Regions from separate parts of the Aliiglaciecola litoralis genome, predicted to be linked through region 2. Evidence: predicted binding sites of a transcription regulator. Region 2 holds the regulator's gene; the other holds the start of a gene.
The links. Region 2 encodes LexA, which represses DNA repair genes until DNA is damaged. Its sites were predicted from a motif close to TACTGTATNNNNATACAGTA; they were not measured.

Region 1: the regulator LexA is predicted to act here: its motif matches at 3,838-3,857, upstream of recN (DNA repair protein RecN).

Annotation. Positions count from the first base shown of each region.
Region 1 covers NZ_BAAAFD010000001.1:625,613-641,998, reverse strand. Annotated here, with positions in the region: gene rlmE (23S rRNA (uridine(2552)-2'-O)-methyltransferase RlmE) at 1-446, opposite strand, end outside; gene ABD036_RS02875 (TrmH family RNA methyltransferase) at 729-1,478, shown strand; gene ABD036_RS02870 (outer membrane protein assembly factor BamE) at 1,666-2,022, opposite strand; gene recN (DNA repair protein RecN) at 2,127-3,809, opposite strand; gene nadK (NAD(+) kinase) at 3,928-4,803, opposite strand; gene ABD036_RS02855 (3-hydroxybutyrate dehydrogenase) at 4,893-5,657, opposite strand; gene ABD036_RS02850 (extracellular catalytic domain type 2 short-chain-length polyhydroxyalkanoate depolymerase) at 5,677-6,669, opposite strand; gene ABD036_RS02845 (E22 family MetX-like putative esterase) at 6,680-7,855, opposite strand; gene ABD036_RS02840 (GntP family permease) at 7,871-9,166, opposite strand; gene ABD036_RS02835 (TonB-dependent receptor) at 9,385-11,712, shown strand; gene ABD036_RS02830 (response regulator) at 11,853-12,494, shown strand; gene ABD036_RS02825 (PAS domain-containing hybrid sensor histidine kinase/response regulator) at 13,452-16,386, opposite strand, start outside.
Region 2 covers NZ_BAAAFD010000002.1:607,594-623,979, forward strand. Annotated here, with positions in the region: gene ABD036_RS06430 (GNAT family N-acetyltransferase) at 194-844, opposite strand; gene ABD036_RS06435 (SCO family protein) at 853-1,485, opposite strand; gene cyoE (heme o synthase) at 1,482-2,396, opposite strand; gene ABD036_RS06445 (COX15/CtaA family protein) at 2,406-3,389, opposite strand; gene ABD036_RS06450 (hypothetical protein) at 3,402-3,968, opposite strand; gene ABD036_RS06455 (SURF1 family protein) at 3,961-4,692, opposite strand; gene ABD036_RS06460 (DUF2909 domain-containing protein) at 4,714-4,923, shown strand; gene ABD036_RS06465 (cytochrome c oxidase subunit 3) at 4,944-5,828, opposite strand; gene ABD036_RS06470 (cytochrome c oxidase assembly protein) at 5,841-6,410, opposite strand; gene ctaD (cytochrome c oxidase subunit I) at 6,423-8,012, opposite strand; gene coxB (cytochrome c oxidase subunit II) at 8,023-9,177, opposite strand; gene lexA (transcriptional repressor LexA) at 9,657-10,280, opposite strand; gene plsB (glycerol-3-phosphate 1-O-acyltransferase PlsB) at 10,485-12,935, shown strand; gene ilvA (threonine ammonia-lyase, biosynthetic) at 13,001-14,545, opposite strand; gene ilvD (dihydroxy-acid dehydratase) at 14,546-16,386, opposite strand, start outside.

The sequences.
Region 1 (16,386 bases), on a different contig from region 2:
CGTGCCATATCTAGGGCTAATTCCACCAGATAAATTGAGCCGTATTGATCGGCGGCATTCACACCGCTGATGTTGGGTGCCATATCAGAGATGACCACATCGGCTTTTTCATTATTCAAAGTTTCGAGTATTTGCTCGTAAACTGCTTCTTCGGTGAAATCACCTTGGATAAAGGTAACGCCAACAATTCCGTCCATAGGCAAAATATCCGAAGCGATAACGCGTCCTTTATCGCCTACCCAAGGGGCAACAATTTGTGACCATCCACCAGGAGCAGAACCGAGATCCATCACGGTATTACCCGCGCGGATTAACTTATCTTTTTCGTTGATTTCAATCAGTTTGTAACTGGCACGAGAACGATAGCCATCGGCTTGGGCTTTCTTTACGTATGGGTCGTTGACGTGTTCGTCTAACCATTTCTTGCTGGTTTTTGATCGTGCCATAAAGTGAATCTGCTATTGGTATTACTAAAACGGCGCTTATTGTAAGCTGGCCCACTGGATTTGCAAATTCCTTCTGAGTTTAAGTTGTTAATTTAACCTGAACCGCTCTTTTTAGAGAACTTTTTGTCTAACTTAAATTTGCAAAGTGTTACCATTAGTTGCTTTCAAAAAGATTAATTACATTGAATATATTCTCCAGCCGACGTAGCAAACACGAGTTGTGTGAAATTGCTGGTTGTGCGATTTGTTTTATTAAGATCAAGACGTTAAAGGTTAGCTGATATGAAACTTGATGATGTTAAAAAGCTGCATCAGAAGAAATACCGCACACAATTCGGCCATTATTTGGTCGAAGGCGAACACCTTATTCTTGAGTTGCAAAAAGCCGCGAAGTCACAAGTCAATTTAGCCAATACCACTTTGTACGTGACCCAAGAATATCAAGATTGGGCAAACCAGTTAGATATGAATGCTAACATAGTCACGATTAATCAAAAGCAAATGAGCCAGATCAGCAATACCAAAACGCCACAGGGTATTATTGCCTGTGTACCCTTGCCAGATCTATCAGCAACTCAAGTTCCCGCAAAGCGGTTGCTCAACGAACGCTGCATCTACTTGCACGAAGTTCAAGACCCGGGCAATTTAGGCACGATATTGAGAACCCTCGCATGGTTTGGTCACTTTCGACTTTTACTAAGTGCCAATAGTGTGGATCCATTCAATCCCAAAGTGGTGCGGGCCAGCATGGGCGCAATTTTTCATGTCTCGATTGAACAAGATGTCGAGTTAAGCGACTTACAAAACCGATTTAACAAATTTGCTTATTTAGATATGCAAGGAACGCCAGTAAATTCTGCGCAGTTTGCTGATCACGAATGTTACTTATTTGGTAACGAAGCACGAGGTGTGCCCAGTGAAGCCTTGTCAGCGTGTAAAGCAGATGCATTTACTATCAAGGGAAATGGCAGCATTGATTCACTTAATTTAGCCAGTGCGGTAAATATATGCGTCTACCAATTGTCTATTTGATTTTCCACAAGTTTGCCTAACTCGTGTAAATAATAGCTTGTTAATCACACCGTAAAATCATCATCCAGTGACAAGAGATTTACTTGGATTAACTGAAAGCTTCCGTAGGTATTTAATTATAGTGAGTGACTGACAAGTACAAGTCGTATCGCTTTTCTTACTTGCCAGATCACACTTACCTAAGACGTTACTCGTCTAGTGGCGTATTGAAGTCTTCTGAGAGCTCGAAATCACCTGTGACGCTAGCCACTCTGTCTTCTTTAAACTCAATAATGAGTTCTTTACGGAAGTCTTCGCCACGCTTGCGCATGCCGCGTTTCATTTCGTAGACATAGTACCAGGTGTCATGATCAAACGAGTCTTGAACTACGGGCCTACCAAGAACATATATAACTTGTTCTTTGGTCATTTCGATACGCAGTTGATCAACATCCTTTTGTTGCAAAAAGTTTCCTTGCGGAACGTCAATACGATAAATCCAATCGACACAACCGGATAAAAACAAACTAGTGCATAGGATTATTAACAGACTTTTATACTTCATCGACTCATTCATTGTTAAAGATTAATTGTTCGAAAGCTTCTTCAGCTCATTCAAGAGGTGCATGCTAACCTACCAAGCATTGGTCAATCAATCTTTAATCGGTATTACTGGTAGCTTCCAAGCAGTTCTTTTGCGTTGGCCAATGCGGTTTCAGTCATGGTATCTCCAGCTAGTAGACGTGCTAACTCCTCAATTCGTTCAATTTCATTTAAACAAATCATATGTGTTTCAGTGGTCTTCTTATCAGAGAACTTGGTAACAAACATCTGTTGATGCCCACTGGCTGCCACTTGAGGTAAGTGAGTCACACATATGACCTGACAAGAATGACCTAGTTTGCGTAACAATTTACCGACTACAGAAGCGGTAGGACCGCTAATGCCTGTGTCTACTTCATCAAAGATCATGGTTGGAATTTCATTGCCATTGGCACTGATCACTTGCAAGGCTAATCCGACTCTGGAAAGCTCGCCCCCCGAGACAACTTTGTCCAACACATCAGCGGTCATGCCAGGGTTGGTGGAGATTAAAAACTGAACTTTATCTAATCCATTAGCGTTTGCGTGCGCGTGTTCGTCAAATTTGACATCTACTGCAAACTTAGCGTTAACCATGTTCATTGAATGAATATGTTTTTCCACTTCTTTGGCTAATCGTTTAGCCGCGCTAAGTCTTGATTGGCTGAGTTTACTCGCCAGCTTTATATAATCTTTTGAATATTCATCTAGCGATTGTTGTAGCTCATCAAGTGATTCGTCATCAGACGATAATTGGTTTAACTCATTTGCCAATCCTTGGTGATATTCAAACAACTCTTCTGGCCGTACATTGTGTTTACGTGCAAGAGCCAACGCCTGAGAGAATCGTTGCTCAACGTGATGCAAGCGCATAGGGTCAATCTCTAAACCCTCGGTATAAGAGCGCAACTGACCTGAGGCTTCATCGATATTAATAAGCGCTTCGTTAAGGATAGCGACAATAGGAGACAACTCTGCGTCGTGCTCTTCGAGTTCACTTAGCATATCGATACTTGACTGTACTGCATTCAACGCGCAACTTTCGTCGGCATCAAATAACTTATAAAAACTTTTTTGGGCGCTTTCGAGTAATGCTTGGCTGTTACTCAAACGCTTATGTTCTATCTCTAACTCAGAAAATTCGTTTTCTTCAAGGTTGAACTCATTTAGCTCTTTGACTTGGTAGGTTAATAAGCTTTTTCTATCCGCCCGCTGTTGCTGACCAGCCATAAGTGCTTCGAGCTGTTTTTCCACATCATGCAAACGCTTAAAGGCTGTTTTAACGTTTTTAAGCAGGGTGGGGTGCTCTGCGTAGTTATCCAGTACATTTCGTTGTACATCACTTTTTAGTAGTTGTTGATGGGCATGTTGACCGTGGATACTGACCAACTGGCTGCCTAGTGAACGAAGTTGCTGTAACGACACCGCAATGCCATTGATGTAGGCTTTTGAGCGACCTTCAGCAGAAATGATCCGCCGTATCACGAGTTCAGATTGCAAATCATCATCTTCGAGCAGATCATGTTCAACTAACCAACGTGAGGCGTTATTAAGTTTACTCAGGTCAAAAGTGGCGCAGACATCGGCTTTATCACTGTTTGCTCTAACCATTCCTGCATCGGCTCTATCCCCCAAGCAAAGTCCCAGCGCATCAATTGCTATTGATTTTCCGGCACCCGTTTCGCCAGTAATGACACTTAATCCGCCATTAAAATCGATATCGAGCGCTTTAACAACGGCGAGGTTTTTGATTGAAAGATGAAGTAGCATAGAGCCCACATATGTTTATATATACAGTAACTGTAAATATATACATTAAATTTCATGTGTAAAGTAAAAATTGTGAAAAATACGTCTCGTTTTTGACTACTGTTGAATTAACAAATGCTTAGTAGAGTTTTGAGCCCCAACCGAGCTTGGTGCGCAGCACATTAAAATAGTTGTAATCTTTAGGGTGAATGAGCGATAGCCGATCTTTGTTCTTACGGATCCGTATTTCATCACCCGGCAGCACAGTAAGTGCGATGTGGCTATCACAGCTAACTTGTAAGTTGTCGGTGTTGTCAAATGAGACTTTGGTGCGAATAACCGAGTTTGCATCAACCACAATGGGACGACTACTCAGTGTGTGTGGGAACATAGGAACCAACGTGACCGCATCTAGATTCGGCGTCAATATTGGTCCACCACCTGACAAGGAGTAAGCGGTTGAACCGGTTGGCGTTGCTACAATCAGGCCATCCGAGCGTTGACTGAAAACGAAGTTATCATCGATATATACCTCAAACTCCATCATGTGCGCCACTTTACCGTGATGCAAAACCACTTCATTTATCGCCGAGTTTGAGCTTTGTTGTGCGCCGTCACGGTACACTTCAACTTGCAAAATAAAACGTTGCTCACGAACACACTCGCCTTGGAATATAGACTCCAATTGACGTTCAATGTCATCTGGGTTGATATCTGTTAAGAATCCAAGGTTGCCGCGGTTTACTCCCACTACGGCGACATCATGTTTGGCTAATATTCGTGCTGCACCTAACATGTTGCCATCACCGCCAACCACAATCGCTAAGTCAGCCTGAAGTCCAATCTCTTCCAAATCAGCGGCCTCAAAGCCATTGCCATGCAGCATGCTGGTCACTTTGCTTTCGACCAAAATGCGACAGCCTTTTTGCTTTAAAAACTGCAAAATAGCGTTAAGGCTTTTGTTCGCGCCTTCATGGGCAGGCTTGCCGATTAGACCGATGGTTTTAAATGGCATAGGGTTTGTTTGACAATCACGGTTGCGTTAAGTGAAATGCAGTATAACCATGCTTTTTGCTTAAAACCAAGAGCAAAAGTCAATGTCGACTATCTTGCTGTCCAACCACCGTCTATCACAATCGCTTGAGCGGTGATATTTCGCGCCGCATCACTGATCAAAAATTCCGCACTGGCGGCCAATTCATCCACCTCAATGAACGCCTTTTTAGGCATGGGTTCAAGCATGATTTTGTTGATCACATCATCCTCGCTGATACCATTCTCAACTGCCTGAGCCGCAATCTGTTGCTCTACCAATGGCGTTTTTACATAAGCTGGACATAGGGTATTGACCGTTACATTACAATCGCCTGTTTCTAATGCCAAGGTCTTGGCAAAGCCCAATAATCCATGTTTGGCCGCGACATAAGCGGATTTGTACGGAGAGGCGACGATAGAATGCAACGAGCCAACATTGATAATACGGCCGAAATTCTGGGCGCGCATGCCAGGTAGAAATGCTTTGGATAGCAGGGCAGGGCCAACCAACATTATATTAATCAGCATTTGCCATTTTTGCGCTGGAAAGTCCTCCAACTTTGACACATGTTGTACCCCTGCATTGTTGATGAGAACGTCAATTGGCGCCCCCAATTTATCTGGCAGGGCCTCAATTTGAGTGACGTTGCTGACATCCAACTGGACATGTTCAACTGTTATACCAAGCGCTGCTAACTTGGCACAGGCGTGTTCACACGCCTGTGGATTGATATCGGCAATGATGATGTGATGACCTTGGGAGCCCAGATGCTGAGCAATACCCAGCCCTATACCACTGGCTCCACCAGTGATGAGAATTCGACGACTTTGCATAATTTCTCTCTTAGTTGACTTACTTTGATGCTGGTTGAGCGATTGATAACAGCATATTTTTTACTGCGCGGATTTGTTCGCCATCCGCGGTGGCGTAGTCCTCACCTGTATATCCCCACCAATCCCAACATCCTTGCGGATTTAATGGCATCATCATTGATGACTTAGTTTGTGGGTAGAGCACCACCAAATTATTGGTGTCAGCCCATTGGTTCAAGCCATTGTGCTGTACAAATTGTTGGCCAACAGCCTCGGCATTTTGATTACAGCCGTGAAAACTAACATGGACTTCACATTGTTCCTTATCAGCACATTGGGCAGGAACATAGGCATAGCCTAAATCCGCTAATGACGATGCGTCTTTACCGCCGAGCTGTTGTTGATCAAAGGTCACTACTTTGCCTGATAAAGTGGTTGCCTTAGGATTGAGTTCTGTTTTTAAAAACGTCAAAAATTCACCAGCAGCATCATAATTACAATTACCAATGAAAGGCGACTCTGAGGTGTCACAAGCACTACCGAAGTTGGTGGTGGGGAGCAAATGCGCCATTGCTTTATCGTCGACGTAACGAATTTGTGCTTCTGGCACCCAGGTTTTGTATTGTTGATATAATGCTTGAGTGACGGGCTCGACTATTTTGCTGTCCAAGGTGCCGTGGAACAGCCAAACACGGCTGTTTTTTAAATTGTCTGTCGAGGCTATCTTTGCCTGTTGCTGATAATTTTGAATTTGCTTTTGCAGCTGTTCTAACGATAATTCATCGCTGGTTTTATTCACACACAAAGTCAAAGCAGTACTAATTGAGCCTTGTGCACAATAGTAAGGACCGGCAGCAAGAATAGCTGCGCCATCAACCCAGTCTGAATGGGCCAAATGGAATTGGTTTGCCATATATCCGCCACTAGATAATCCAGATACCGTGATTTTGTCGATATTGATATTTAGCTCTGGCAAGGCGGCATGAATTGAAAAACTGCATAGTCCAAGCGCGAGGGGGGCGATGATTTTCATGACTATTTCCTTATTGGTCTTGCAAAAATGTGCGAATAGATTGTGCGTGGCGTTCAATGCCAACCACCCCTTCTAGATGTCCAAGATCGCCGTCAACTACCACCAATTGTGAGTTTTTGTTGAGCTTCTCCAGTTGTGCATGGGTGTCTTTAGCGTGATATGGCATTAACAATAAATCTGAACTTGCGGTTACAAACAGGGTTTTAGCTTTGATTTTATTTAGGGCATGCTCAATGTTATCGCCATGTCCGGCGATGAATAATTGACAAGCACGAACTAAATACAACAAATGGTTGGCATCCATCGAAGTCGCGCGCTGTTTAGCACGAGAACGCAACCAATCAACAATGCTGTGAGATTGTCTGATATCTGCAAGAGGAGAAGATTCTTGGGCTGAATAATTCATTTCACCGCTTCCGACTTGATTAAAAAACGCGGGTGTTAAGGCATTTTGCGTGATCAACATCAATGAGGCAGCTAATCCATCGAGCGGAGCCGATGAGTCGTAATAATTTCCTTGTTGCCAGTTTGCATCAAGCTTTATCGGTGTCGCCCAATGCTCCAAATAAGCGGTAGTCCAAGCATCAGATTGGCTAGAGCCTATGACCGATACCATCCGTTGTACCCACTCAGGATAAGCAACTGCCCATTCAATCGCCTGCATTGAGCCCATTGAGGGACCAACAACGGCAAACAATTGTTGAATGCCGAGTGACTCCAATACGGCTTTTTGCACGTTGACAAAATCTCGTATGGTGACAACCGGAAAATCTAAACCATAAGGTTTGCCGGTATCGGGGTTGATTGACGCCGGCCCCGTGGTGATCACATACGGATCATGAACGCCAAGATTTGCCAAACTATCTACACTGATGACGAAGAAGCGGTTAGTATCAATGGCCTTTCCTGGACCAATGAGAGCATCCCAGTATCCACTTGCCTTATCGTCAGCTCGATACTTTCCGGCCGCATGGGAGTTACCGGTAAAATAGTGAGTTACCAATATGACATTGGATTTATCGGCATTGAGTTCACCATAACTTTCCCAGCCAACGGTAACTTGCTTGATTGTTTTGCCTGCAAAGGTCTCAAAGTTGTCCATGCTAAAAGCTTGCTTTGTGACTAACAACTGCGCATTTGCGCTAAGTGCTAGTAAGGTTAACAGGGCGAATAATAGTCTATGCATTTGCAATCTTTTTCCTTAGAACCAGTTAAATAGCGCAATCGCCAAGCACAAGCCTAACAACGGAATAACAACCGTTAATGCACCCACGGCCCAATAAGCACGTTGGTGAGTTTCATGGCAAATGGCACGGATAGTGGTTACTACGTAGCCATTGTGTGGCAGAGAATCTAGTGCGCCAGACGAGATGGACACGATGCGATGTAATTGTTCTGGATCAACGCCTTGATCCATATAATGTGGACCAACAAGGGGCAGGGCAATAGCTTGGCCGCCAGACGCTGAACCGGTTAAGCCCGCAATAACGCTAACCGCAATAGCTGCGCCAATTAATTCATTGCCTGGAATGCTGGTCATCACTAAAACCGCTTGTTGAAAGGCTTCGGTAGATTTGGCAATAGTGCCAAAACCGACCACCGCAGCGGTGTTACCGATGGCAACTAACGCGCCCGTTGTGCCTAAACTTACTGCCGTTTTAATATCATGAAAGTATTTATAATTAATGATCATCAAGGTCAATACACCGCCACCTAAGGCAATGATTAAGGCCATTTGTTGTAACGATTCGTGAAAGGTAAATGACAACACCAGTACCACTAATAGCGGAATTAACCCCGTAATAGGATGAGGGTAGTCTCGCTCTGGAATAACGGGATCATGATCTTTGACTTCAAAGCGCTCGCCAGCAGCTAAGGCTTTGTTGATCATCTTTCTTATCCACCAAAAACCCAACGATGCCATAAAGATAGCCACGACTAAACTGACCTCCCAGCCTGCAAAAGGAGAGGTGCCAAGGTACTTAATTGGGATCCAGTTTTGGATCTCGGGTGAACCTGCGGATGTCATGGTAAAGGTCACCGAGCCAAAAGCTAAGGCTGCTGGGATAAAACGTCTAGGTAAATCGGCGTCTTTAAAAAGACTCAGGGCCATGGGGTAGACAGAGAAGGCCACTACGAACACACTTACGCCGCCGTAGGTCAAAATGGCACAGGCAATAACCACCGCCGCGACGGCATGTTGCTTACCCAGTTTATTGATAATGGCTCTAGCAACCGCATCAGCAGCCCCCGTATCTTCCATGAATTTGCCAAACAAGCTGCCGAGCAAAAACATAAAAAACCATGCTGCGACAAAGCCAGCAAACCCTTGCATATAGGTTTCGACAAAATTTAGCTCACCAACAAACACCGGTAACCCACTGGTCATTGCAACAATTAAAGCGCACAGTGGAGCGGCAATAAAGAGGTTCATTCCTCTAATCGTGAGGATAATGAGAAGCACCAAGCCGCCAATTAAACCAATAAGACTGAGCATGTTCTTTCCTTTGTTATTACGTCATGATCAAACACTCTGTGACCGCAGGTGATTACATCATACCTATAGTGTTCATGTTTTTTGTCCGCTGGGACATAGTACTATGGTACTAAGGCAATCTGTTGAGTTCTCGATTAGAGTATGACTCTCTTGCTGTGACCGCAGTTGTTCTACACAACAAATATAAAAAACGAAACTGTGTAAAAAAGGACACCATAATGAAAACTACCAAAACACACGCGCATCCACATCGATTCAAGCTATCTACCTTAGCTTGTGCAGTGGCTTTATCAAGTATGTCTGCCAACCTGCTGGCTCAAGAAACAAAAGGTGGCTTAGAAAAAATTGAAGTGACTGCCCGTAAAACGGTGGAAACATTACAAGAAGTGCCTATTGCGGTGACTTCTGTCGGGGCGGCTAAACTCGAAGAAATCGGTGCATCGGTTATCACTGAAATCGCACAGTTCTCGCCAAACACGACCTTGCAAACCAGTCGCGGTACCAACTCAACATTAACCGCCTTTATTCGTGGTGTTGGCCAACAAGATCCGCTGTGGGGTTATGAGCCTGGCGTCGGGATTTATATCGACGATGTTTACGTGGCACGTCCTCAAGGTGCAGTACTTGACCTGTTGAATGTTGAGCGAGTCGAAGTATTACGCGGTCCACAAGGTACGCTATATGGTAAAAATACCATTGGTGGTGCGATTAAATACGTAACCAAAGCAATGACGGGTGATCCAACATTGAACGTCCGCGCCACTGTGGGCAGCTACGGACAAAAAGATCTCAAAGTCACCGGCCAACTGCCGTTGGTTGATAACAAACTCTACATCGGTGCTGGTTTTGCCAGCTTAAACCGCGACGGATTTGGGACTTTTTTACAATCTGCCGTGCCAAATCAAGATACCGAGAACTACAACAAAGACGTTACCGCTGCGCGCTTAACATTGGAATTCACTCCAACAGATGATTGGTTTTTCCGATTAGGCTGGGATAAAACCAAAGATACTTCTAATTCTAAAGGTGGCTTCAGGTTGCTTCCTAGTGTGTTAACTGACGCGCCTGTACCAGATAGCGTATATGACTCTTACACTAGCTTACCCACTGAAAACTTGGTGGAATTGGAAGGCATTAGCTTCATGGCACAGTGGACAGTGACGGATTCGTTGTCGCTGAAATACATAGGTTCATCCAGAGAAAGCTACTCTCCGACCAACATTGATTTTGATAACACGGCCATCGATATCTTTGATGTGCCTGCTATCTACGAAGATGAAAATACCACGCATGAGTTACAAGCCTTTTACGGTGGCGATAGTTTTTCACTTGTGAGTGGCCTGTACTATTATGACGGTGAGTCTTGTGGGCAATTTGAAGCTATCTTAGGTTTCCTCGGACGCGCTGCATTTGGCGTACCTGGCCTAACGCGCGAAGTTAGCGGTTGTAACAACAGTGAAAGCGTCGCAGTTTATGCACAAGCATCAATTGACTTGTCTGAAGACTTATCGATGACCCTTGGTGCGCGTTACACCGACGAAGAAAAACAAGCCTATGTTAATAACGGTTTGATATTCGACAACGTGTATCCTGAAACCAATTGGATCCCAGGTTATGTGCGCCCAGATGGCCAACTAGTGCCACAAGTGTTGGGTTCTGATAGTGATGGTGATGGTACGTTAGATGCGCCAGCGTCAAAAAGCTGGAGTCGTTTTACGCCTAGAATTGGCCTAGAGTATCAAGCTAATGATGACATGATGTTATTTGCTAGTTTCTCGCAAGGATTCAAATCGGGTACTTTCAACCCTAGAGCGACAGTAAATGAGCCTGCGGTTGATCCAGAAATTGTAGATTCTTTCGAAGTAGGGATGAAAGCCGATTGGTCAGACACTCTGCGTACCAACTTGACATTTTTTGCTCTGGACCACAAAGACCGTCAATACATTTCAGTGTTACCGGGCGAAAGCTCAACGGACCTAAATCAATTTTTAGGGAACGTGGGTAAATCGAATTCAAAGGGCTTGGAAGCTGAGATCACCTATGCCGCTTCTGATAACTTAACCTTTGATATTGCTTTAGGTTTTATCGACCCTGAGTTTGAAGAGGTGCTTGAGCAAACAGTTGATGGCCCTATCAATATTGCAGATAGCTTTTCAATTTCTAATACACCTAAAACCACCGCTAATTTTGCCATGAACTATGTGATGGAAACCGGCAGTGGTGATGTAGTATTTAATGCCAATTATTACTACCGCGGAGACTATAGCTTGTTTGAACAAGATAACTTGTTGAATCAAGAAAGCTATGGTCTGCTTAATTTGAGTGTGGTTTGGTACAGCGATGATGGTCATTGGAATGTGGGATTACATGGTAAGAACCTCACCGATGAACAATATCTTGTGGGCGGCTACCAATTTGTAACGCCTGATCCAAGCGACCCCAGTGATATCAGTAAGTACACCCCCGGTTTAGGTGGTGATAACACGCTGATCGGTTATTACGGTGATCCAAGAACGGTTCATTTGACCGTGGGTTACTCTTTCTAAGTTCTATTGTGTTGTGTGTCTTGTGTTTTGGGCGGCTCTGCCGCCCTTTTTTATGTTTACCACAATAACAACTTGAGGTTATCCATTGCCTCTTTTATGCTCTTTACTTCCTTTTCTGTTAGGTTTGAAAAAGTGGTTCCATGTCTGTAAAAGCGCTTATCGCCGATGATCATCCATTATTTCGTGTGGCTCTTAAGCAAGCCATCAGTACCTTGCTTGATGATGATATTAAAGAAAGCGCCAGCCTGACTGAAACCCTTAATATGCTGCAAGCCAATAGCGATATTGAGCTGGTGTTCCTCGATCTGAATATGCCGGGCAACGATGGTTTATTTGGCTTAAGTCAAATCCGCTTGCGTCACCCCGATGTATTGGTGGTGATTGTCTCTGGCGAGGAAAAGCTACAGATAATTCAAAATGCCATGAACCTTGGTGCCAGTGGTTTTATTCCCAAATCCAGCTCGTTGGAAGATATTGCCGATGCCATAGAGAAGGTGTTGGACGGAAGACAGTGGTTACCCGAACATCTTGCTGAACGCGTTAAGGCAGAATTGCCCAGTGAAGAGTCAGAGTTTGCCAAAAATCTAGAACAACTCACACCTCAGCAATTTGTGGTGCTTAAAATGATGGCCGACGGTCTGTTAAATAAGCAAATTGCTTATGAGCTAGGCATAAAAGAAACTACCATTAAACAGCACGGTTCAGCCATTTTGAAAAAGCTAAATTTGAACAACCGCACGCAAGCCGGTGTGTTATTCAAGCAATTGATGAATCAGTCTTAAAAATACTGTCATCCGAGTGCGAAAAATCCATCATGCCCGAGTGTAAGGAGCACCGTCACCCGACCGCGCAAAATACCGTCATGCCCGAGTGCTCTTGTCGGGTATCTGTGTGGCATTTCTGTGTAGTTGAACGAGATCCCCACTAACTACATGTGGGGATGACAGGGATAGGGATGCGAAAAATCCGTCATGCCCGAGTGCTCTTGTCGGGTATCTGCTTGATATCACTGTGTAGTTGAACGAGATCCCCACTAACTACATGTGGGGATGACAGGGATAGGGATGCGAAATACACCGTCATGCCCGAGCGTGCAAAACGCACCGTCACCCGAGCGCGCAAAATACCGTCATGCCCGAGTGCTCTTGTCGGGTATCTGTGTGGCATTTCTGTGTAGTTGAACGAGATCCCCACTAACTACATGTGGGGATGACAGGGATAGGGATGCGAAATACACCGTCATGCCCGAGTGTAAGGAGCACCGTCATGCCCGAGTGCTCTTGTCGGGTTTCTGCATGATATCACTGTGTAGTTGAACGAGATCCCCACTAACTACATGTGGGGATGACGGGGATAAGGAAGTGGGGATGACAGGGATAATGATGTGGGGATGACGAGGAGCGAGACGTGGAACTAACGGCAGTTACAACCGAGCGCAAAACGCACCGTCATGCCCGAGCGCGCAAAATACCGTCATGCCCGAGTGCTCTTGTCGGGTATCTGCATGATATCACTGTGTAGTTGAACGAGATCCCCACTAACTACATGTGGGGATGACGGGGATAGGGAAGTGGGGATGACAGGGGATAAGAAGTGGGGATGACGGGGATAAGAAGTGGGGATGACGGGGATAAGGAAGTGGGGATGACGGGGATAATGATGTGGGGATGACAGGGATAACGATGTGGAGATGACGGGCCGGTCGGGTAGGTAGACCGAGCGTACTAACTTTTAGAAAGTTAATCTTGGCTAACCACTTTTGATTGTCGCAACATGCGTTTTAGTGCGGCGCTTTTAAGTGGTTTGGGCAAAAACAGCAATTCGTTTTCTAATGCTTGTGTGCGAATTTCGTCACTGCGATCTGATGAGTTTAGGATCCCTATGATGGTCGATTGTGCATTGTTTTGCCGACCTCGCTGTAGAGAAACAACTCTCCGAACTTCATTGGCAATATCAATCCCCGTTTGATTTTCATCTAAATGGTAATCTAGGATCATCAAATCAATGTTAACGTCTCGGATCTTCTCTTCGATTTCCTCAACTCGAGTGATGCTAATAACAAGCGCGCCCCAACTGGTCAATAATTGGCTAACGGCCTCGCACGTTTGCGGGTCATTCTCCGCCAGAAGAATGGTTTTGCCTTGTAATATGAGTTGATTCAGCGCCATCTCTTTCTTGAAGTGGACTGCGGTTTTTATCGATTTAACGATGGGCACTTGGATTGAAAAGTGACTACCTTTGCCTAATTGAGACTTCACCGTGATAGGGTGGTCGAGCAAAGAGGCCAATTTATCCACTATGGTTAAACCCAGTCCTAAGCCAATGCTGGTATGCTGTTCACCCAATTGTTTAAACTCTTCGAATATATGCTTTTGGTCTTGATTTGAGATCCCCAGACCGGTATCCAACACACTGATTTTTAAACTGCCAGCTTGTCGCTTGCAACCTAGGACAATTTTACCTTGCTGGGTATAACGTACGGCATTTGACAATAGATTCTGAACTATCCGGCGCAATAAGGTTTTATCAGAGCGCACACTCAAACTCGATTTCACATAATGCAGCTCGATACCTTTTTGTTCCGCAATGATGGCAAACTCATTGGCCAACCCACTGAGTACTTCATCAATACAAAAGTCTTGAACGTGAGTTTGCAAGACGCCAGATTCTAATTTAGTCATATCCAATAACAAAGACAGTAACTCTTCGGCGCTGACTAGAGAGTCGTTTAGTGATTGACTGAGTTGTTTTATCTCTGGATCCGTGGATTTTTGTTGGATCATTTCGCCAAACAAGCTGGCCGCATTAAAGGGCTGCATTAAATCGTGGCCGGCTGCGGCAAGAAACTTGGTTTTGCTGTCGTTAGCTTGTTCGGCTTGTAATTTCGCGATGGAGAGGGCTTGATTGGATTGATTAAGCTCTTTAGTGCGCTGTGCAACTCTAAGTTCTAATTGTGACTTAGCCTGTTCCAGTTGATCTTGGATCCTAATGTATTCCGATATATCACTGTAAGTCGTGACATAACCTCCACCGGGAAGCGGACTGCCGTTCAATTCAATTACCTTGCCGTTAGGCTGCTTGCGCACATGTTTGTATAAGCTACCTTGGCGAATGTAGTCAATGCGCTTTTCTATTTCTTGCGGGCTATCTTGTTTACCACCTAGCAAACCGCGCTTGGCATTAAATTCCAACAATTCACGCATCGACAATCCGGCTTTAATAAAGTCAGCAGGGTAGTCGAATAATTCAATATAACGTTGGTTCCAAGCAATTAATTTCAAATCGGGATCGATCACGCTGATCCCTTGATGAATATGCTGAACGCTGGATTGTAATATCTCGTGATTGAATTGAAATGTTTGGGTGGCTTCTTCCATCCATCCCACTAGTTCTGGCAGCGGCACCTGATCTTGCTCTGATATCGCTGAAATTAGTATCCGAGCACTGGCACCACCAATTTTGCTAGCAAGGGCGTTTTCGATATCGTTGATAAGCGCCAAGCTAGCGTAACTTTGCGAGCTTAGCAATGCGGGTTGAATGTTTAAGCTTTGCCTTTCTTTTTCACTAAGTACGTTTTGCGTGAGGGCTAACAGTCTATCTATTTTTATTACTCTTACCGAGTTATTGGTTACTGAGTCTGTGGGGGAAGCAACGTTTTTATTCTTATACGCCAGCACCATGGCAACGATTGCATAGCAACATATATTTGCCAGCAAGCTGAACACAAATCCTTTACCTAAATCTAAATCTGTTGGTTTAGGATCAAAGTAATAACTGGAGGTAATACTGGGCCATAACAGCCAGATAAGCCATCCTGTGGCACCAACAAATAATCCAAGCAGCGCCGCATACCTATTGGCTCGCGACCAATATAGGCCAAGCAGCATCATCGGTAAGGTTTGCGCCAGCAAGGCCATCGCGATAATACCGCTGTTGACCAATGGTGTACCAGAGCTCACATCCCGATGATACAAATAGGAAACAGCCAGCACAGAAGCAATGGTAATTCGGCGGATCCACAATATGACCTTTGGTGTTAATGCGTCTTGGCGCTGATTGACGATACGCATTTTCAACCACAATGGAGTGACCAGATTGTTGGAGATCATGATACCTACCGCTAAACAGGCGACTACCACCATACTGGTTGCGGCAGCCAATCCGCCAATAAAACTGGCCAGCGCAATACCGGTTTGATTAGCAAATAATGGGATCGCCAACGCATAACTATCTGTCGATACTTGCTGCTCAGAAAAAAGTATGTGCCCAGCGATACCAATGGGCAGCACAAACGCGGTCATCATCACCAGATAAGCAGGTAAAAGCCACCGAGCAGTATGTAATTCGGTATCAGATTTGTTTTCAACAAAGTTGACATGGAATTGTCGCGGTAGACAGAACATCGCACAAATACCTAACAATACATGACTTAAGTAAACCCACACTGCAGGCTCGGCTTTGATAATTGTGTTGGCCGCTGGATTCGTTTGCGCCTGACCGAGTAGGTCAAACACGCCGTCAAATACCACGTAACACACATACAGCCCAACACTGACTAATGTGATCAGTTTCAATAGTGAGGCAAAGGCAATCGTTAACATCAAACCTGGCTTTTTACCTACCAGTTCAAATGACCTTGCTCCAAGGAAAATCGCTAGGATCGCCAGGGTCATT
Region 2 (16,386 bases):
GGGTATTTTCCTCATCAAAGTGTATCGCCCACCCTTTAAGCTAACGGTGCTAGCGGCTTTATGGTAAGCATAGAAGTATCAAGCGGAATTAGGTAATTCTCAGTTGAAATTGCGATCTTTAAAGCGTTGCATAGTCAGTACAATCAAATCGCACATAGTGCTAGAAAGTGATACGCACAGCGCCAGAAAAAGACTAACGTAACGATTTGCACATGTGAATATGGGCACTAAGACCTAACGCAATCCCTTCATCTGTGGGCGAGACTGTATTAATTGGCTTGAATCCAAAAGACTGGTAACTCTTAAGTGCGGCGTCATTAGTCGCATTTAAGTCCAATATTAAACGCGTTTTACCCAGTGAGCGTGCTTGTTGTTCACAAAAATCCAATAACGCTTTGGAGTGCCCCTGACGACGATATTTTGCACCTACCGCTAAATGGCCGACGCTGAGCGATTGATCGTCTGGAGTTTGCACTAACTGCGCTAAGTGTTGGCTGTTACGCAGAATCAATGCACAGTCTAAACCACTGAAGAAATTCAAAAGGCTCGTTAAGGTGGCTTGTTTAAATGAATCGGGCATAGGGTTAACCCAAAAGCTCACACACGCTGAGAGGTCGCTTCCATGTCGAATGACGTATTGATTTTGGTAACCGAATTGGCCATCTGCAGACTGCAACGCTTGCCGTAAGTAGGCGACACTGATTTTTGTTCGCTGAGCGGTGGTTAAGTCGTCTTTATGGCCGCTGAACACACTATTGAGGTTTTCTGCTGCAGAAGCATAGATAAGAGAAGCGAGTAACTCGGCATCAGATTGCTGCGCTTGCACCACCACAGGTGTTGGCATAATCACCTCTATCGAGTGACGAGTATTGGCATATCTTCAAGTATTTGCTGACTGTCGCTAATGGCCAATTTTCCGGGTTCAAATTGCGGCTTAAACCTGCCAATTACATGCCCTTTAGGGTTGATCACGGTAATCGATGAGCTATGGTCGACAAGGTAATTTGGGTCATTCATATCGTCGCTCATGGAGTACATCATGCCCATTCCTCTTACCAGCGGGAACAGCTGCCTATGCTCTCCAGAGGTAGCAATAAAATCTGGATTAAAGAAGTTCACATATTGATTAAGGCGCTCCGCCGTATCTCTAGCAGGATCGACAGATAAAAACCAAACTTGAACAGGAAACTCAGATTCAATGTTTGATAGTTCAGGATAGATCTTTTTTAACTCCGCCATAGTGGTAGGACAGATATCGGGACAGAAGGTATACCCCACAAACGCCAGCGTCCAATGATCCAGCAGATGAGAGTTGTTGAAGCTCTCGCCATTTTGATCATAGAGCTCAAAATCTGGTAACGCACGTGCTTGCGGGTACTCACTCAGATATTTCGTCTCACCCGGGGGCGCTATCACCACCGCCACATACAATCCTGCGATCAATGCAAGTATTGCAACAATGCCGACTAAGGTCTGCTGTTTCATAGTGAGAATTTAAAGTAGTGATCTACCAGCAACACAACGAAAAGCACCATCAAATGCACGATGGAAAACCCAAAGGTCTTCATGGCAGTGGCTTCATTGCTAGCAAACTTCAGTTTCCATGCGTAATACATAAAACCTGCATTTAATAACGAGGCACCCACTAAGTAGATTAAACCTGACATACCGGTTAAAAAGGGTAACAAGCACACGATAGTGAGTAGTAATGTATAAAGTAGCACTGATGTTTTGGTAAATTCCACGCCGTGGGTCACGGGCAACATAGGGATCTCAGCCTTGGCATAATCTTTAACTCGATGTATTGCCAACGCCCAAAAGTGGGGCGGTGTCCACGTAAATACAATCAATACCAGCAACAATGCGTGAGAATGAATTTCGCCTGTTACCGCTGTCCAACCAAGTAACGGTGGCGCTGCGCCTGCCAAGCCACCTATAACGATATTTTGCGGCGTGGCACGTTTTAGATACATGGTGTAGATCACTGCGTAGCCAACCAAACTTAATAAGGTAAGTACCGCAGTGAGTCTATTTACCCATAACTCTAAGCAAAGATATCCCGCCACACCTAACAGCAACGCAAAAAGTAGTGCCCGTTTTGGGCTAATTTTGCCTTTCGTCACAGGTCGATTAAAAGTTCGCGCCATTTTACTGTCGATTTTGCGATCGACCACATGATTTATGACCGCCGCAGCAGATGAAAGTAACCCTATACCGCCTAGCCCTGCGACTAGAATTTGCCAACTAACCCAACCGTCAGTAGCCAAGCACATGCCCACCAGTGCCGTTAACAACAGTAACATTATTACTTTTGGCTTGGTTAGTTCGTAGTAGTCTCGCCATGTTGCAGAAGCACTAGGTGCTTTTGCGTAGGTTCCGTCGATGGTCTTTTGCACATCGGTCTCCTAAGTCTTTCGGTACAGGGTGTAGCAGAGCTTCACCATAATCAATAATAAGAATGCCGCTACCGCGTTGTGCATCACCGCAATCGCAATAGGTAGGCTGAACAATACGTTACTGACACCCAGCATGATTTGCAGACCTAGCACTAATACCAAGCCGATGACCATGCTTTTAATCATCTGCGAGGCAGCATTGACGTAAAGTCTGATTGCAAGCCAGCATAAATAAATAAAAGTAATGATGGCGCCAATTCGATGCGCAACGTGCATGGTCATACGTTCCTCTGCAGTGTGGGCACCGAATTCGTAGTTTTCGGCAGCAGGCACGCTAAAAGCGCCAGCAATATCAATTTTACTTACCCAGTCATCACCACCACCGCACAGTGGGAACTCGACACACGCCAGCGCAGCATAATTAGCCGACGTCCATCCGCCCAACGCAATTTGTCCGACTAGTATCACAATACCTAAGGCACTGTATTTGGCGAATTTCTTCATCGCAGCGTCACCGCCGGGAATCCGATAATCTGACAAACGTAGGTATAACAAATACAAGCATGAAAGTACCGCGAACCCGCCCAGCAAGTGCCCCATAACCACCACCGGCAGTAGGTTTAGCGTCACCGTCCACATACCTAAAGCGGCCTGGAAACAGACGAGGCACAATAGGAAAAAAGGCAGTTTGACTGGACTGTGATAATTACGCTTTATAAAGCTAATAATGAAGATCGCTAATATCACTAATCCAAGCATCCCAGCGGCATAACGGTGGATCATTTCGTTCCACGCCTTATGGGCTTCAAACGGACGGTCTGGAAATGCATTCTCTGCTATTTCAATATGGCTTTGTGTCTTAGGTACAGTGAGGTGGCCGTAACACCCTGGCCAATCTGGACAGCCCAAACCCGCGTCAGTAAGTCGCGTATAGGCACCCAGTATAATTACCACAACTGCAAGCATAACGGCTGCCAGCACTAATTTTTTCATTACTACCATTCCCTAGCCGATACGGGAGAGTTTAAGCACTTTTCGCAAATCGGCCAATATATCGCGACTTTGTTGAATCGCTTCTTCTTGTTGTTGTTTTAATGAATACTTTAGAATGATATTCCCTAACGTATCGACGATGAAAATACCATCTGTGGCGCCATCTTTAAACACCTTATTTACATTTTGTCGTGATGTGGTTAACACTTGAATGTGCGGATGGTTATTCATTTCGGTATTTTCAGGACGTTCACTGTCTTCCGTTAGCAAAACTAACGGCTCTACGCGGTCAGATTCTTTACCTAGCGCAACCCATATTTGATTAATGCTATAAAGCGCATTCTCACAAGATGCAGAGCAATTTTGCGGCATTACATACAATAGCCGCCATTTGGCTTCGAGATCAGATGATACTGGTGTTAAATCAAGGGTCGGCGACAGCAACTCGCCACGATTAGTTGATGCTTTATTGAACCAGTCAAATTGGAGGGCAAAATAGGCCAGAACTACGGGTAATACAAATACCACGACCATAAGCATTGGGGTTTTACTCTTAGGCTTGGGGTTTACCTCAGTCATGAGTTTTAGATCTCCTTTTTCGAAGTGCAACAAAATAAATGATGACGCAGGCCAACGCCAATCCAAACCACTGGAGTGCGTAGGCATAATGTTTTTCGGGGGCCATGACCACTGGCTGCCAATTTCTGACAAAGCCCATTTGATGTTCAGGTGCTAGTTGCATGACTACCGGTAGCAATGGGTGGTCTAAAAACGCACTCATCAGGGTCAAATCGATACTCTGGATAACGCGAGGCCAAGGAGCCGATGCAGTCGCTGTTTCTGTCACCATGGGATTATGCGTCGGCACCGCACTTATGCCATAAAAAGAATAGGTATCTTGGTTGAGTTGAATTTGCGGTAACTGATCTCGATACGCGTTGGCCTTTATCCAACCAAAATTAATCATCAACACACCGGACTCAGTCTCAAGTGGCACTAATACATGGAAACCCACTTGACCAGTTTCAATTCGATTGTCTAATAAAAATACCTTATCGAGCTGCAGCGCCCCTTTAACCTCGAAAGGTAAGTCACGCCTGTCTTGCTCGTTAAGCACAGTATCCAATGACAATCTAGACACCGATTGACGTTGCTCAATTTGTGTCACACGCTCTTGCTTCTCTTGCGCTCTTTGCATTTGCCAAAATCCTAATGAGATCAGCAAAACAACCGCAACCAAGGTGAAAAAAGTGGCAAAGTAAGGTGGTTTCTGGTCTGATGAAGACTTTGAATCTGTAGTCATTGAGTAGAGGAGAAATCGATTTTGCTAGTTAAACTAATCGTAGGCGGATTGCTGCTGTTTATGGTGTACAACCTGTTTCGCGCCATGGTGATTATGCTGAAAAACGACCCGGACCAGCCTCCTATGAGTAAATATATTGGAAGACGGGTTTTGACGTCCGTCATTATTGTGATTTTATTATTACTAGCAGTTGTGACTGGATTGATTGAACCAAATCCGCGCCCGTATTAATGGGCGCGAATTATCAGTTTCTATAAGATATAAACAAACAAGAACAGCATTACCCAAACGACATCAACAAAGTGCCAATACCAGCTTCCTGCTTGGAAGGCAAAATGATTGTCTGGCGTAAAGTGACCTTTCAACACCCTAAAGAACAATACCATTAAAATGATAGTTCCCAGCGTCACGTGCATTCCGTGGAAGCCCGTCAGTAAGAAGAAGGTGTTGCCGTAAATACCTGATTGTAAGGTGAGGTTCATTTCTGTGTATGCGTGGATATATTCTTCCACTTGCATGAACAAGAAGATACAACCCAAAACAATAGTGACACCCAACCAACCTTTTAGGGCTTTTCGGTTTTGCTTTTCAAGCGCAACGTGTGCCATATGACAAGTTACCGATGAGATCATCAATATAATCGTATTGTATAAAGGCAGACCAGTCCACGGCATCGCAGTGGTTTCAACACCTGCGGGGGTGGTTGTCAGTGGCCACATAGCCTCAAAATCAGGCCAAAGAACCGCCGCAGTACTGGCATTATTACCCGCGCCATCAAGCCATGGAATAGAAATCATACGGGCATAGAATAACGCGCCAAAGAAGGCGGCAAAGAACATCACTTCCGAGAAGATAAACCATGCCATGCCTTGACGGTAAGAGCGCCCTAATTGTGCGCTATACAACCCAGACATAGATTCTTCTATCTGATTTCTAAACCAACCCACTAGCATCACTAGCAAAGTTGCAAAACCAGCGGTAAGGACCCAGCCGCCGTAGCCTGATTCGCCGCGAGTTTGTTCGACAACGAAATTGCCAGCACCAAAGGCGATTAAGAATAAAGCCACCGCGCCAACAATAGGCCAAGGGCTTTGCTCGGGAACATAATATTTTTCGTACTCTTGTTGTTGTGCCATTTTTTTTCCTTTTTAACCTTGATTCATTGCAACATCTTGGGCACTAGCGGTTACGTCGTACAAGGTATATTGAAGCGTAAAAAACGTAATATCTTTGGGTAGTTGTGGATCAATATAAAACTTCATCGGCATTACCGCTTCTGCACCTGCCGCTAAGGGCTGGTGATTGAAGCAGAAACACTCAGTCTTATTGATATATAGCGCTGCTGTTCCCGGTGATACCGAAGGAATAGCCTGAGCTACATAATCTTTATTAGTCGCATTTTTAACGTAGAAATCGACTTGGTTCATCTCGCCAGGAAAGACTTCCACTTTACGTGTTTGAGCCTTGAATTCCCACGGCATGCCTGTATTCGTACGGGTGATAAACTCAATGGTAATTTTACGCGACCGATCAACTTCTACCGATTCATAAACGGCTGCTGAATCTGCGGTACGACCATTGATACCGGTAATATCACAAAATACGTCATACAGCGGAACCAACGCAAAAGCAAAACCGAACATCAGGAACACAGTGGCGACAAGCTTGAAAACAAGCTTGCCGTTTTTGTCCTTTTGATCGTGCTTTGCTTCGCTCATGTCAATCTTCTTTTATTTGATCACAGGTGGTGTTTCAAAGGTGTGATAAGGCGCTGGAGAGGGGATTTCCCATTCTAGTCCTTCCGCCCCTTCCCACACTTGTGCAGAAACAGGCTCACCTTTCTTACGACACGCTTTGATCAGCAAGGCTAAGAAAATTAGCTGAGATAGACCAAAGGCAAAGCCACCTAAAGAGATCCACTTGTTGAAGTCAGCAAACTGCAATGCATAATCAGGAATACGACGAGGCATACCCGCTAATCCGACAAAGTGCATTGGGAAAAACAACACGTTTACCGAAATCAATGAACACCAGAAATGCCATTTAGCCAAAGTCACATCGAACATCTTACCGGTCCACTTAGGCAACCAATAATAGACCGCGGCCATAATCGAGAAGATTGCGCCTGTCACTAGTACATAATGGAAATGCGCTACCACAAAGTAAGTATCATGGTATTGGAAGTCTACCGGCACTATTGCCAGCATCAAACCAGACAGCCCACCAATGGTGAAAAGTACGATAAAGGCTAACGCGAACAACATAGGTACTTCGAAGGTCAAGGACCCGCGCCACATAGTAGCAACCCAGTTAAACACTTTTACCCCAGTAGGGACTGAGATCAGCATAGTGGCAAACATAAAGAACAGTTCGGCCCCCACCGGCATCCCTGTCGTAAACATGTGGTGAGCCCACACAATAAACGATAGCAAGGCGATTGACGTTGTTGCGTATACCATAGACGCGTAGCCAAACAGCTTCTTACGCGAGAAGGTTGGGATAATCGCCGAGATAATACCAAATGCAGGCAAAATCATGATGTACACTTCAGGGTGACCGAAGAACCAGAATATATGCTGGAACATTACAGGGTCGCCACCACCAGCCGCATCGAAGAAGCTAGTACCGAAGAACTTATCAGTCAAAACCATTGTTACTGCACCGGCCAATACCGGCATTACGGCGATTAACAAGAATGCCGTAATTAACCAAGTCCACACGAACAACGGCATTTTCATCCATGTCATGCCTGGGGCACGCATATTGAAAATCGTCACTATGACGTTAATCGCTCCCATAATGGATGAAATACCCATAATGTGAACCGAGAACACAAATAGTGCGGTAGTGTCATTCGAGTATGTGGTAGACAAAGGCGCGTAGAAAGTCCAACCAAACGCAGGACCGCCACCTTCCATAAACAAAGATGCTAGAAGAATTGTGAAAGCACCCGGTAGTATCCAGAAGCTCCAGTTATTCATTCTTGGCAGTGCCATATCTGGCGCACCAATCATCATTGGTACTAACCAGTTAGCCAAGCCTGTAAAGGCTGGCATTACAGCACCAAACACCATGATCAATCCATGCACTGTGGTCATTTGGTTAAAGAAGTTTGGCTCTACTATTTGTAAACCAGGCTGAAATAATTCAGCGCGGATCACCATGGCCATTGCGCCACCAATTAAAAACATGATGAACGCGAACCACAAATATAGGGTACCTATATCTTTGTGGTTGGTTGTATATAGCCAACGTTTTATGCCGCTGGGAGCATGGTGATGATGGTCATCGTGATCTAGTTCTGTTGTTGCGGTACTCATAACCAACCTCCTATTTTCCGTTTATGACGGCATTGACGTCTTTTGCTTGAATCATATCGCCAGTGTTATTGCCCCAAGCATTACGCTCGTAGGTTACCACTGCTGCGACTTCACTCATCGTAAGCTGCTTACCAAAGGCCTGCATTGATGTGCCTGCTTTACCATTCACAACAATATCGATATGACCTTGAATATCATTTAGCGCCATTTCGCTACCCGCTAACCCAGGGAATACGCCCGGAAGACCTTGACCATTGGGTTGGTGACACGCGGCACAGGTGCGCAAGTAAACTTGTTCGCCAGTACTCATCAGCTCTTCCATGCTCATATTCATCGCTAGTAAACGCTGCTCTTCTTCTTTGGCTTTGCGTTGTGCTTCTTGTTGCTCTGAAATCCATGCCTGATAGTCAGCAGGATCTTTGGCAATGACCACAATTGGCATAAAGCCATGATCTTTACCACACAGCTCAGCACACTGGCCACGGTATATACCTGGCTCATTGACGTTAGTCCAAGCTTCATTGATAAAGCCAGGGTTTGCGTCTTTTTTAACTGCAAAGTCAGGCACCCACCAAGAGTGAATAACATCATCAGAGGTTACTAAGAATCGCACTTTACTGCCGGTAGGAATGACAAGTGGTCGATCTACTTCAAGTAAGTAATTCTCACCTTTGTCGAATTTGTTGTTGATCTGCTCAGGCTGAGTAGCAAGTGTAGAATAAAACTCAACGTCATTATCCATGTACTTGTAGTGCCACTTCCACTGAGACCCGGTCACCAAAACGGTCACATCAGGTTCACTGGTATCTTCCATTGCGATCAAGGTTTTGGCAGCTGGAAACGCCATAACGACCAAAATGATGAAAGGGATAATTGTCCAAGCAATTTCTACTTTGACACTTTCATGGAAATTAGCTGGTTTAGCGCCACGTGATTTGCGATGGAATATCATGCTCCAAAACATGACCGCGAATACAAGCACGCCGATGACTACACAGATGATAAACATCAGCATATGTAAGTCGTAGACTTGCCCACTAATATCAGTGACACCTTTGCGCAAATTCAACTGATATTGGTCAACAGCTGAACTGGTTTCTGCTGAGACAGCAAACGCAAAGCAACTAACTAGTAATGCTAATGCGCTGGACCATATCTTTTTCACTCAACACCTCCTGTTGAAATAAGTCTTTGCCAAGGGAGTAACGAACAGTGATTAACCGCAAAAAAACTCAGTAGTGGTAAATGACTTGATTTATTTTTGTTATGACGTTGTAAAAAGCGGTATAAGAATCACCCAACTTGGCGTTTGAGTCTAGTGTTTTTTGTTATTCTTTTGAACAAGCGCTTGATTTTTATCCAAAATCAGCTTGTGTGCATTTTTTATGAGCAAAACCTATTTCTACAGTACGCCAAGCTTTTGGGATCAGATGAGTGCAGATCGACGATCTTGCTGTTACTTTAATCAGTTAAAGTGAAAAACAAAGCAGATGAAAATGGACTTCATAAAACCGGCTCGACTCATGAAGTGCAGATCGACTTTAGTCATGTTTAAAAGGCTTGCCGGATAGATAAAATTGGCTCACTACGAGGACATCCTTGTCCTCTAACGCTGTTTTGAGGTGGGCAGTTCGCTAACTCTTTTTACATCCAATCGGCGTTACGAATAACACCGACGGCAATCCCTTCGATATTGAAGGGTTGACTGGCTAAATCGACTTTAATCGGACTGAAGTCTTCGTTCTCAGCATGTAACAACACTTCGCGGCCGCGTTTTTCAAGGCGTTTTACGGTAACGTCTTCATCCACACGGGCGACCACTACCTGACCATTGTGCACATCGGTGGTGCGATGAACAGCCAACAGATCACCGTCTAAAATGCCAATGTCTTTCATACTCATACCGCTGACCCGCAGTAAAAAGTCAGCGCTGGGTTTGAATAAATCCGGATCTACTTTGTAATGACATTCTACATGCTCTTCTGCCAAGATAGGTTCACCCGCGGCCACACGACCGATAAGTGGCAATCCGAGCTCTTCGATTTGATCATCTAGAGGAACATTCAATTTAATCCCACGAGAAGTGCCAGGTAAGATATCTATCACGCCTTTTCGCGCCAACGCTTTTAAATGCTCTTCAGCGGCATTAGCAGATTTAAACCCTAAGGTTCGAGCTATTTCAGCGCGCGTGGGAGGCATGCCTGTTTCAGACATAGTGGTTTTAATGATCTGTAAAATTTCTTCTTGTCTTGGAGTTAGTGGACGCATGACCAGCCTGTTTTTCTATACAGTTTAACTGTCAGTATATACAGTTAATGTTAGAAAACAAACATTGTTATGATCAATTCAAAAGGTTTTCCGCTGATTCTTCGTGGCAAACTCAAAATTTAGCTTTTCAACCGAGCATAAAAAGGCATAATTCACGGCTTCGTGCTATGCTCCCGTTGATTTTGAAACCTCAAGGTGTGATATATGGTCTGGCTGCATAAATTGCTGCTTTCCTTGTTTACGTTACCGGTTAAATGGCTGGTGAAAGTAAATAATATTCCTACAGATATCGAAAAAGAGTTAGGAATAGACAAAAACAAACCGATTATTTACGTGTTGCGGACTCACTCCATTACCGACCAATTGGTATTGAAGATGTCCACGCAAAAAGTTGATCTTCCCAGCCCTAACAAGACGATTCGCATCGGCAAGGAAGAACACAGCGCCTGCGTATTTTTAGAACAACCGCAGTCTTTGGTTGGACGCACCATCAAAGGTACCAAAATAGCGGCTGATTTCACTCACCTATTTAAATTGCATCGCGAAGACGAAAGCCTCGACTTGCAAATCGTGCCCGTCACTATTTTTTGGGGTAGAGCACCAGGAAGGAAATCGACCGGGTTAGCCGATTTACTGGCCGACAAAGCATCGCCCAGCTGGTTACGTAAATTCTTTATCGTGCTGTTTCTAGGTCGCGACAATTTCGTTTCATACAGTAAAGCCGTTTCGTCGCGCGCTATGACTAGGTTACCAGGCACTGAAGCGGAAATTGCCCACAAACTGATAAGGTTAGCCGGTACTCACTTTCATCGTAAGCGCCAAGCATTCAATGGTCCAACCTTGTTAGAGAAGCAAGAGCTATATAACTCCATTCTGGGCTCTTCGTCGGTTAAGAATGCCATGGCCGAAGAAGGCAGACTCAAAAAGCTGCCGCCCGAAAAAACCAAAGCCTTGGCCAAATCCTATATTAATGAAATTGCCGCCGATTATCGTGAAAGCCTGATCCGCTTCGGCGACCGCGTACTGACGCGTATCTGGAACAAAATATACGATGGCATCGATGTTGGTCATGCCGATAAAGTGAGAGCCTTGGCGCAAAAAGGCCACGAAATTATTTATGTGCCTTGTCATCGCAGTCACATGGATTATTTATTGCTTACCTACGTTATTTACCACGAAGGCTTAGTGACACCGCACATTGCAGCCGGCATCAATCTCAACTTCTGGCCCGTAGGCGGCATTTTCAGACGCGGAGGCGCCTTTTTCTTACGCCGCAGTTTCGCTGGCAATAAACTGTACACCGCGGTTTTCCGTGAATACCTTGAATTGCTTTTCAATAAAGGCTATTCCGTTAAATATTACGCTGAAGGCGGTCGCAGCCGCACTGGACGTTTGCTGCCCCCCAAAACGGGGATGCTCGCCATGACGTTGCAGGCCATGATCAAGGGCGTGAATCGTCCGGTCAGTATCGTGCCTGTTTACATTGGTTATGAACACGTTATGGAAGTTGGCAGCTACCTTAAAGAGCTCAAGGGCAAGAGTAAGAAAAAAGAATCCTTTTTAGGCGTTTTTTCAGCGGTCCGTAAACTTAAAAACTACGGTCATGGATTCTTGAATTTCGGCGAACCCATTCAACTGAACAACTTCCTCGATTCGCAAGTGCCAAACTGGCGAGAGGCACAAGGGACTGACTCTGACAAAAAGCCCAGTTGGCTAACGCCCACCGTCAATATTCTAGCTAATCAAGTGATGATGCGCATCAACCAAACTGCCGCCATCAGTGGTATGTCAATCTGTGCGCTGTGTTTGTTGTCGGCGAAAAAGTCTGCCATGGGTCAAAAAGAACTTGAACAGGCAGTCGATGACTACCTGCATTTGCTGAAACTCTCACCTTATAGCAGTTTAGTCAGCTTACCGGAGAAAACCGGCGCTGAGATTGTGGCCAAGACCCTTAAATTAGGCAAAATGCGCGTCACTGAAGACAGTTTCGGCAAGATCATTTCGTTAGAGCGTCGCAACGCCGTGGCCCTGACTTACTATCGAAACAACATTCTGCATTTATTTGCCATGCCAGGGTTAATAGCCGCTATTTTGTTTGCCAAAAATGGCATGGAGAAAACCAAGTTACTCGATCTTGTAATGCGATTGTACCCGCTGTTACAACGTGAATTGTTTTTGTACATGAGCAGCGAGCAAGCCCGTGAGTATGCCGAAAGCCTGATACACAGCATGCAAGAGATGGGCATGATCGTGAATAACGGCAAAAAGCTAACTCACGCTGACGCCACTGCCACTTCATTCTACTCATTGTGGCTACTCAATCGTTGTGTGCAAGAAACCTTGCAACGCTATGCGTTAGTGCTGTCATTATTAGCCAAAGAAAATAAAATGAGTCGCAGTGCATTAGAAAAACAAAGCGCCAAATTTGCCGAGCGATTATCTTCCTTGCACGGTATCAGCTCACCTGAGTTTTTCGATAAAAATGTACTGGCGACCTTTGTAAACGCGCTAAGAGAAAATGAATTACTGGCAGATAGTGATGATGGCCAACTGCAGCACTCGCCAATCAGCGAAAAGCTCAGACAAGATATCATCGGCTTAATCGCACCAGAGATTGCGCAGCGATTAGAAAAGCTGTACGCACAACAAGCTTAAATCAGAAGTGAATTTTTGGGGGCTTGGGTTTGACCAAAGCCCCTAAGTTTAAAAGAGGTGTAAGCCTAAGTGCTGGCACTTCCTGATAAGAAAAACTGATAGGCCGGGTTGTCGGTCTGTTCAGAATATTGATAACCCAACTTTTGTAAATGCTGATCAAACTCTTGCCGTGCGTTGGTTGGGATCTCAAACCCTGCCAGCACTAAACCTTCCGCCGCACCATGATTGCGATAATGGAACAAAGTAATATTCCAGTTCTCGCCTAAGGTTTCGAGGAACTTCATCAGTGCTCCTGGATACTCAGGAAACTCGAACGAAAATATATGTTCACTGATCAAGCTAGGTGGACGACCACCAACCATATATCGTACGTGAAGCTTGGCCATCTCATTTTCAGACAAATCGAAACAGGCATATCCGCTTTGGGTCAACACATGCTCTATTTGACGATATTCTTCTTTGCCAAAACGTAACTTGATCCCAACGAAAATGTGCGCTTCACCGTCACTCGCATAACGATAATTAAACTCCGTTATGGTGCGCCCACCGAGTAATTCACAAAATTGTTTAAATGCGCCGGTACGCTCGGGAATTTTTACCGCAAACACCGCTTCTTTTTGCTCACCTAACTCACATCGTTCTGACACATACCTTAGAGTATGAAAGTTGATGTTGGCACCGCATAAAATGCCACCAATTTTTTTGCCTTCAATACTATGTTGCTGCAAATATTTTCGAATACCTGCGACCGAAAGGGCTCCGGCTGGCTCGGCTATCACGCGGGTATCATCAAAAATATCCTTGATCGCGGCACAGATCTCGTCAGTGGTGACGGTAATCACCTCATCAACATATTGCTGACACAATCTAAACGGCTCAGAACCAATGGTTTTAACGGCAACACCATCGGCGAAAATCCCAACCGAGGGTAACGGCACAGGCTGACCGGCTATCAAAGCCGCCTGAAGACAGGCTGATTGATCTGACTCTACGGCGATAATTTTTAAGTCGGGTTTAAGTTGTTTTAAGAAAACGCTAATGCCTGCAGCTAATCCGCCACCACCCACAGCAATGAACAAGATATCCAGATCGGGAAGTTGTTCAAGTAGCTCTCTGCCTATAGTTCCTTGCCCAGCAATTACATCTTCATCATCAAAGGGCGCCACCATGGTGTAACCATTGACCTCGGACAATCGCAACGCTTCATCTTTGGCCTGATCAAAACTAGTACCATGAAGCACCACATGCGCATATTCGCCACCAAATCGGCGCACGGCATCAATTTTAATGTCTGGTGTGGTCTCCGGCATCACTATGGTAGCTTGGACTTTCTTGATCTTGGCAGAATAGGCCACGCCTTGAGCATGATTACCTGCAGATGCCGCTACGACCCCGGCTTGCAATTGCTGCTCGGTCAAACTGCACAGCTTGTTGTATGCCCCCCTTAACTTGAAGGATTTCACTGGTTGCTGGTCTTCTCGTTTTAGGTAAATGTCATTACCCAACGCAGCAGACAAGGTCACAAGTTTAGTCAACTCACTATTGACGGCGACATCGTAAACAGGCGCGAGTAAAATACGTTTTAAGTATTCATTGGCTGGTAAAGTCATTTAATCTTCCAATTTAGAAGCGTCACGCACCGCACCTTTATCGGCACTGGTAGCAAGCAAAGCAAAGGTTTTTAATGACAAAGACACCTTGCGTTCACGATGCTTTGGTTTCCACGGTTTTTCACTGGCTTCCATTTGTTCTCGTCGAGTTTGAAGATCTTGGTCGCTGATGCGCAAATTGATTGAACGATTAGGAATGTCGATATCAATAATATCGCCATCTTCAATCAACCCAATTGCGCCACCAGCAGCCGCTTCTGGGGACACGTGACCAATGGATAACCCTGAGGTTCCACCGGAGAATCGTCCATCGGTAACTAACGCGCAGTCTTTACCCAAGCCTTTGGACTTCAAGTAAGATGTGGGATACAACATTTCTTGCATACCAGGTCCGCCTTTGGGTCCCTCGTATCGAATAAACACCACTTCGCCAGCACTCACTTGGCCACTTAAAATGCCTTTCACGGCATCATCCTGACTTTCGTAAACACGAGCAGTGCCACTGAATGTATGAATAGATTTATCAACACCTGCGGTTTTCACGATACAACCGTTGAGAGCGATATTGCCATACAATACCGCCAATCCTCCCTCTTCGCTAAAAGCATGCTCACGGCTACGGATACAGCCATTTTGTCTGTCTATATCGGCGTCTGGATATCGGCAGCTTTGGCTAAATGCTTTGGTGGTGCGAATGCCTGCCGGACCCGCTTTATAAAATTCGAGTACATCATGACTAGGATCATCTGCAATATCCCACTCTTTAATCACCTCACCCATGGTTTTTCCCAGCACATGGTGAGTATCCGTATGCAATAGTCCGGCACGGTTTATCTCTGCCAAAATACCCATGACTCCGCCAGCGCGATGCACATCCTCCATATGGTACTGGGGAGTCGCAGGAGCAACCTTACATAGGTGCGGCACTTTGCGTGAAAGCCGATCAATATCTTGCATGGTAAAAGGGACTTCGCCTTCAATTGCGGCCGCCAATAGATGCAAGATGGTATTCGTAGAGCCGCCCATCGCAATATCCAAACTCATGGCATTTTCAAATGCTTTAAAGTTAGCAATATTGCGAGGTAACGCAGTTTCATCATCTTGTTGATAATACCTGCGACACAACTCAACGGCTTGCCGACCGGCTTGTTTAAATAATTCCTCGCGATCGGCGTGAGTGGCCAATAAGGAACCATTACCAGGTAAGGACAACCCCAAGGCCTCGGTCAAACAATTCATTGAATTGGCGGTAAACATGCCAGAACAAGAGCCACAGGTGGGGCAAGCTGAGCGTTCAATTTCATTTGAATCAGCATCGCTGACGTTGTCATCCGCGGCAGCGACCATGGCGTCGACCAAATCGAGCTTGATAATTTGATCAGACAGTTTGGTTTTCCCCGCTTCCATGGGACCGCCAGAGACAAAGACGACGGGCACATTCAGACGCATGGCCGCCATCAACATACCCGGCGTGATCTTGTCGCAATTCGAGATGCACACAATGGCGTCAGCACAATGGGCATTCACCATGTACTCGACCGAATCGGCAATGATCTCGCGCGATGGCAAGCTATACAACATGCCCGCGTGGCCCATAGCGATACCATCATCTACCGCGATGGTATTGAATTCTTTGGCGACACCACCGGCTTCTTCAATGGCACGTGCTACCAACTGCCCCATGTCTTTAAGATGAACATGACCTGGGACAAATTGGGTAAACGAATTAGACACCGCAATGATGGGTTTACCAAAGTCATTGTCTGTCATACCGGTGGCACGCCACAATGCGCGTGCGCCCGCCATGTTGCGCCCTTGAGTGGTGGTGGATGAACGTAACT